2 regions of the Yersinia fenwicki genome follow, and region 2 is predicted to be linked to the other one. Evidence: predicted binding sites of a transcription regulator. Region 2 holds the regulator's gene; the other holds the start of a gene.

Region 1 (3,792 bases), 2.0 Mb from region 2:
ATCATGCACTATTGACGGCTTTGGCGATTGAGCAAGCGGGGGTACCTTTGGCCGGCTGGGTGGCGAATGAGGTGATACCAGCAGGGCGGCGGCAAACTGAATACCTGGTAACACTGAAACGGATGATAAACGCACCGTTACTAGGAGTGGTTCCCCATATCACGGATTTCGCCACTTCTCCGGTAACAGAGCGACGTGATCTTGGCCGCTATCTGGATCTGAGCTTATTAGCAGTGCAAAGGTAAATATGTATTTTTAGCCATGTTGTGGCTAAAAGGGCTAATAACAGGTATTAGCCCACTATTTCGTCTGGCATAACTTGAGTGTGCGCATAGCTGTGTTGAGTCATCTCAACTGGCCAAATGCTCAATAATCATATTTTCATCCAATTGATCTAACGTCCCTTGCGCCACATTTCGCCCACCTGCCATCAAACAAAATCTATCTGCAACATGTTGAATAAACGGTAATCTATGTTCGACTAGCAATACCGTCATGCCAAAGCTACGGCTAAGTTGGTGCAGGATATTGCCAATATCCTCACTCAGTGGCGGCAATGTACCGTTTCCTGGCTCATCCAGAATAAGCAATTCAGGTTCGGCGACTAGCGCGCGGGCAATCGCCAACTGTTGTTGCTGATTACGGGTAAGTTCTCCACCCCGTTGATGACGTTTATCATATAACAGAGGGAACAGCTCAAAAACCCAGCCGGGGATATGGCGTGATTTATGCCCAGCGAGCACAGCTATCAACATATTCTCCTCAACACTCATTTGGGAGAATATCTGTTGCCCTTGCGGAACATAGCCGATGCCCAGCGCAGTACGTCCCTCAACAGGTTGCTGTAACAAATTCTGCGGCGGTTCATGGTTCGGCTGCCAAGTCATGGTGCCACTCATAACGGGAAGATGGCCCATGATGCAATTAATTAATGTGGTTTTCCCTACGCCATTACGCCCAATAAGGCAGGTGCATTGGCCGCGGGGAATCTCTAAATTGATATCCCAAAGAATATGGTTCTGGCCATAGTATTGATTCACAGCGGTTAAACTCAGCATCAGTGCTTCTCCTCAGTCGATCTCAGTTGCTCACAGGTATCCCGGTGTTCTGTAACGGCTAGTGAAGGATTAACCAGCAAATCTGCATACTTGGTAGCGGCAGCACTGCATAAAACACCACATTTCTAGCGGGTGGTTGCGAGTGTCTTTTGTTCCTCAAACAAGTAAGCAACTCTTGGGCCAAGTTGCGATAAAATACGTATGTTAACGAACTGTAAATGGTTTTGGCGTGCACGGGGAAACTAAAACGACTAAAACAGCTAGAGGACCAGTGGTGAGTGGGGTTTTATTGCACTCAAGCAGTGCTATAAAGAAAATAATGGTGCAACAAAAATACAGCACTTATGACACTGCTGAGTGGTCTCGCGGCGAGGACTAAAATTATAGAATTAGCAAATAGATTTGTTAGCACTAATTGAAATATGCGGTGAAATAAAAATGTAAAAAAAACACTAAAAAAGTCAGTTTGTCACTATTACATCGTCAAGATTAGCTTTTCGCTAACACGCGGCCCTTATGGGGTTGAATGAGTTATCCACCATTCCTGTGGATAACCTTGTGCATTAGCCATAGAAAACTGATGGCAGACGAGAGCGGACGCGGCTTCCGCTCCTGTTGTCCGGATTCTCGACTTTTTGATAAAGTTTTTTATTTTCAATGAGTTAATTAAAATCAAGCGTTAGAAAAATATAGCCGACACACATGGATAATCTTTAATCAATTAACTATCAATAATGTGTCAATGTTCATGGCTGGGGATAAAAATACTTTTAGGGTGAAAATGCTATCCACGTATCACTGTAATAATGCGTGCAATACTACATTGAGATAAATTTCGGCATTTTGGTGCTTGAAGCTGGTTTTATATCCAGTATCATAGCAGTGGCAAAAATCTATGGGGCTTTCATAATTAGCCTCCTGACAGTTTGTATTTCTCCAGCGGGTAGCTAATTCATGAGTAAATCATTCAAACTACATTCTGAGTTTAAGCCAGCAGGTGATCAGCCTGAGGCCATCCGGAAACTGGAGGAGGGGCTGGAAAATGGTCTGGCTCATCAGACGCTGTTGGGGGTAACCGGCTCGGGCAAAACCTTTACGGTAGCCAATGTTATTGCTGACCTGAATCGGCCCACCATGGTGTTAGCGCCCAATAAGACCTTGGCCGCACAGCTTTATGGTGAGATGAAAGAGTTCTTTCCCGAGAATGCGGTGGAATATTTTGTCTCCTATTATGACTATTATCAACCCGAAGCTTATGTACCAAGTTCAGACACCTTTATCGAGAAAGACGCCTCGGTAAACGAACATATCGAACAAATGCGGCTATCAGCCACCAAGGCATTGCTGGAGCGGCGCGACGTGATAGTGGTCGCCTCGGTCTCTGCCATTTATGGTCTGGGTGATCCTGATTTATACCTGAAAATGATGCTGCATTTGACCAAAGGTATGATAATCGACCAACGCTCTATTTTGCGGCGCTTATCAGAATTGCAATACAGTCGCAACGACCAGGTGTTTCAGCGCGGCACTTTCCGGGTACGTGGCGAGGTTATCGATATCTTCCCGGCAGAGTCTGATGAATGGGCACTGCGCGTAGAGTTGTTTGATGAGGAAGTGGAGCGGCTGTCTATATTTGATCCACTAACCGGCCAGCTACAACATGAGGTTCCACGTTTTACTGTTTATCCTAAAACGCACTACGTTACTCCACGGGAGCGTATTTTACAGGCGATGGAAGACATCAAGGTTGAGCTCGCTGAGCGGCGTAAGGTACTGCTAGCTAACAACAAATTGATTGAAGAACAGCGTATTACCCAGCGAACCCAATTTGACCTCGAAATGATGAATGAGCTGGGTTATTGCTCCGGTATAGAAAACTATTCCCGCTATCTTTCGGGGCGTGGGCCGGGAGAGCCGCCACCAACGCTATTCGATTATCTGCCATCAGATGGTTTGCTGATTGTCGATGAATCCCACGTTACCATCCCGCAAATCGGCGGTATGTACAAAGGTGACCGCTCACGTAAAGAAACATTGGTGGAGTATGGCTTCCGGCTACCCTCAGCGCTGGATAACCGCCCAATGCGTTTTGAAGAGTTCGAAGCGCTGGCACCACAAACTATCTATGTTTCGGCCACTCCCGGTAAATATGAGCTGGAAAAATCCGGCGGTGATGTTATCGATCAAGTAGTGCGTCCAACCGGCTTGCTGGATCCATTGATTGAGGTGCGGCCTGTAGCAACGCAGGTGGATGACTTGCTATCAGAGATCCGCATTCGCGCTGCGATTAATGAGCGGGTGCTGGTCACTACACTGACCAAACGCATGGCTGAGGACTTAACCGAGTATCTGATAGAGCATGGCGCGCGGGTGCGTTACCTGCATTCGGATATTGATACCGTGGAACGCGTAGAGATTATCCGTGATTTGCGTTTGGGTGAGTTTGATGTGCTGGTGGGGATCAACTTATTACGAGAAGGACTAGATATGCCGGAGGTTTCTCTCGTCGCCATCCTTGATGCTGATAAAGAAGGTTTCCTGCGCTCTGAGCGCTCCTTGATCCAGACCATTGGCCGTGCAGCACGTAACCTTAATGGTAAAGCCATTCTTTATGGTGACAGAATTACGGCTTCAATGGAAAAAGCCATTGGTGAAACAGAGCGACGCCGAGCCAAACAGCAAGCTTACAATGAAGAGCGCGGTATTATCCCACAAGGGCTAAACAAGAAGATCG
Region 2 (3,792 bases):
AGTTGCACCACGTAGCTCTTTGGCGTAAGTCCCCACTTCCATCACATGCTCGTAGCCGATGTAAATCGGCACCAAGGTGATTGGGCGTGAACCGCCGCGCAGCATAGCCTGTATGGTCATCGACAAAGTGCCGGTTTTGGGCTCCAACAGACGGCCGGTACGTGAACGCCCGCCTTCAACAAAGTATTCCACTGAGTAGCCCCGGGTGAACAACTCACCCAGATATTCACGGAACACGGTGGAATAGAGCTTGTTGCCTTTAAAGGTACGACGGATAAAGAACGCACCTAAGCGGCGAAAGATCGGGCCAGCGGGCCAGAAATTAAGGTTAATACCGGCAGCAATATGCGGCGGCACCAGCCCCTGATGATAAAGGACATAAGATAGCAGCAGGTAATCCATGTGGCTGCGGTGGCAAGGCACATAGACGATTTCATGGCCATCTTGCGCCAACTGCCGTACACGCTCAGCATTATGGACGTTAATCCCCTGATACAAGCGGTTCCACGTCCAGCTCAAAACCCGATCCGACAGACGCACGGCTTCATAAGAGAAGTCGGCGGCAATTTCTTCCATCAACGTTATGGCGTTTTGCTGCGCTTTCTCATGGGAGATTTTCTTGGTGCGAGCTTCATCGGCGACCGCTTTTTCAATCGCTTTGGATGTTAACAGTTTCTTGAATAGGTCTTGACGTGCCGGCAGGCTAGGGCCTACAGCAGCCAAACGCTGACGTGAGAAGTGCATCCGCGCTACGCGCGCCAGTTTGTGGGCAATTGTTTTATCTGTACCATGTTCACTGGCCATCCGGCGCAGTGAAACTGTGGTGGAAAAACGCACAAAGCTATCGCGGCCCAGCCACAATACTGCAAAGAATTTCTGCACACCGTTCAGTACGCGCAGATGTGGCGTACCGTGGCCTTCACGCCCTGGAGAGCGGCCAAACATCACCGACACCGGCAGCATTTGAATATCCAACTCCGGGTTATTGCGATGCAGATCGAGATAATCGTGGAATATTTTTACCGATTCCTGCTTCGGGGCGTAATAGCGAAATACCCTTGGGCCGTTATCGATAAAGACATGGCTGGGAAGCTGCACACCATCGATTTCCAATGGAATCAATGGGTCGGGCAGATCCTGAGCCTGACACTGCGCTCGCAAAGTCAGTAAATCAGCCTTAGAATTGTAAGGCAAAACGTACAGAATAGGACGAGACGGGTCTAACCCTAACTCAGTCACAGGATCTGCCGGAATAACCTTGCTTTTTACCAACAATTTAAGTGGTAAATTCAATAACTTATAATATATTTTACGCCAACCTGACATAACTACATGAAGCCTCTTGTTAGCAATTCGTCGCAAGGATACCAGAAACTGGTTTTGAGATCTGTGGTGATGAGACAACAGAAAGCGGCAAAAATCATCATTAACTTAAGATAAAGGCAATAAAATATGGCAAATCAGTCAACTGGATTAACCCGAATCTATAAAGCTGCTGGTTATTCTGTGAAAGGTTTAACCGCAGCCTGGAAAAATGAAGCCGCATTTCGCCAGGAAGCAGTGGCTGCCATACTCGCTATCATACTGGCCTTTTGGTTAGATATAGAGGCCACAGCACGTATTTTATTGATCGCGAGTGTGGTGCTAGTCGTCATTGTTGAAGTTATCAATAGTGCTATTGAGGCGGTGGTGGACCGCATCGGCAGTGAACTCCACGAACTATCAGGACGGGCCAAGGATATGGGGTCTGCTGCCGTATGTCTGGCCATTTTGTTGGCGTTATTTATATGGGTAACAGTGCTCTGGCAGCATGTCGGCTAAGAATGCGATAAACAACGCGATAAACAGCGCTGTGGATGTAAACAGTGATTAATCCCTGTTTTTATTCACTCTTTGGTTCCCAATACTCACTTACCTGTATATACTCACAGCAAGACTGTATAAACAAACAGGGGGCGGAATGAAAGCACTTACTACCAGACAGCAAGAGGTTTATGACCTTGTGCGCGATCACCTAGCGCAAACAGGTATGCCACCGACCCGTGCCGAAATTGCGCAGCGCCTGGGGTTTCGCTCTCCTAACGCCGCTGAAGAGCATTTAAAAGCACTGGCCCGTAAGGGTGTGATCGAGATTGTCTCCGGCGCTTCTCGCGGTATCCGTCTATTGATGGAAGAAGAAGATGGTTTACCACTGATTGGCCGGGTTGCCGCAGGGGAGCCACTATTAGCGCAGCAGCATATTGAAGGCCACTATAAAGTCGATCCTTCCATGTTTAAGCCGAGTGCGGATTTCCTGTTGCGGGTAAATGGAATGTCGATGAGAGATATCGGTATTCTGGACGGTGACTTGCTCGCTGTACATAAAACCCAAGATGTACGTAATGGGCAAGTGGTTGTTGCGCGTATTGATGATGAAGTAACGGTAAAACGCTTGAAAAAACAAGGTAATATCGTCCAACTTCTGCCAGAAAATAGTGAGTTCCAGCCGATTGTAGTCGATCTACGTGAACAAAGTTTTACTATTGAAGGTCTAGCCGTTGGTGTCATCCGTAATGGCGACTGGATCTGATTTTCGCGTTGATTTATATACCCTTCAGTAAGAAGGGTATATAAAGAATTTTATCCCTTTTATATTCAACTCAATCTAGTTTGAGAATATTCCGATAATAAGTTATTACTTGCTGTTTTAACTGAATATTATCAGCTTTTCCTTTCTGTTTATTTCTCAAGTATCAGTGATTAATATTAATCTGACTTTAATTATCAGTATCCTCTGCTACAGTTATTCATACGGTAAGCGAAGGAACGATTTCAAATTTAAACTATTTATTACCGTATTTAATTAAATAAACTGACTAATCCAAAGGTAACGGAGATATTATGAATAAAGATCAAGCCGACGGTAACTGGAAGCAGTTTAAAGGTAAAGTGAAAGAGAAATGGGGCAAACTAACCGATGATGACCTGACCGTCATTGAAGGTAAGCGTGACCAGCTGGTGGGTAAAATCCAGGAGAAATACGGCTATCAGAAAGAGCAAGCCGAGAAAGAAGTTAAGGCTTGGGAAGATCACAGCAAATATCGCTGGTAGCGGTGTTAAACTGATATCGATATAAATAAATCGAGCTTCTGGTATTCATAGAATACTTATTTATTAAATAACCTTTAGTTTTTTATATTCTTCACATTAAAACTTAGTGGTGAATTTAATAATTAGCAATACTCTTCAGGTATCTTATTTATATCGAATTGACACAAGGATGTGTCTTGTTTTATTTAAATTCTTATTTATTCTCTATAGCCATTATTCCTCTCATACTTATCCTGCCGCCTATCAGGCGACAGTCTACTTTTATCATCAGGGACTACTTCTTTTTAGTCACAATAGAATGGTCATGACCACAATGATCATGGCTTTCACATGCTTCGACTTCCCCACATTCAGCACATAAACCATGAGCTTCAACCACCGTATGGCGCAGGGTAAAACCAGACTGTTTTGCTAACTGTGCCAGAGCTTCCTCGATACCAACAGTTGTTCGTTCAGTCACTATCTTGCAGCGATCGCAGATAAATAATGCCGAAGTATGAGTTGGCTCTTCAAAATGATGGCATAGCACATAGCTGTTTGCTGATTCAACACGGTGAATAAACCCCTGCTCAAGCAAGAAATCCAATGCACGATAGACTGTTGGCGGTTTAGCTTGTGGTTCAGAAACACGCAGTAAATCCAACAGATCATAAGCACTGATTGCACCAGGCTGTTGCGCCATCAAACGCAAGACTTCAAGAC

What was found. Region 2 encodes LexA, which represses DNA repair genes until DNA is damaged. Its sites were predicted from a motif close to TNCTGTATGTACATACAGNA; they were not measured.
Region 1: uvrB (excinuclease ABC subunit UvrB) is a predicted target of LexA. The motif match lies at 1,913-1,932, and genes of this name have one in related genera.

What each region holds. Positions count from the first base shown of each region.
Region 1 covers NZ_CP170755.1:3,122,671-3,126,462, reverse strand. Annotated here, with positions in the region: gene bioD (dethiobiotin synthase) at 1-245, shown strand, start outside; gene ACF3VQ_RS14260 (ABC transporter ATP-binding protein) at 351-1,058, opposite strand; gene uvrB (excinuclease ABC subunit UvrB) at 2,013-3,792, shown strand, end outside.
Region 2 covers NZ_CP170755.1:358,474-362,265, forward strand. Annotated here, with positions in the region: gene plsB (glycerol-3-phosphate 1-O-acyltransferase PlsB) at 1-1,326, opposite strand, end outside; gene ACF3VQ_RS01585 (diacylglycerol kinase) at 1,453-1,821, shown strand; gene lexA (transcriptional repressor LexA) at 1,961-2,569, shown strand; gene ACF3VQ_RS01595 (CsbD family protein) at 2,881-3,090, shown strand; gene zur (zinc uptake transcriptional repressor Zur) at 3,365-3,792, opposite strand, start outside.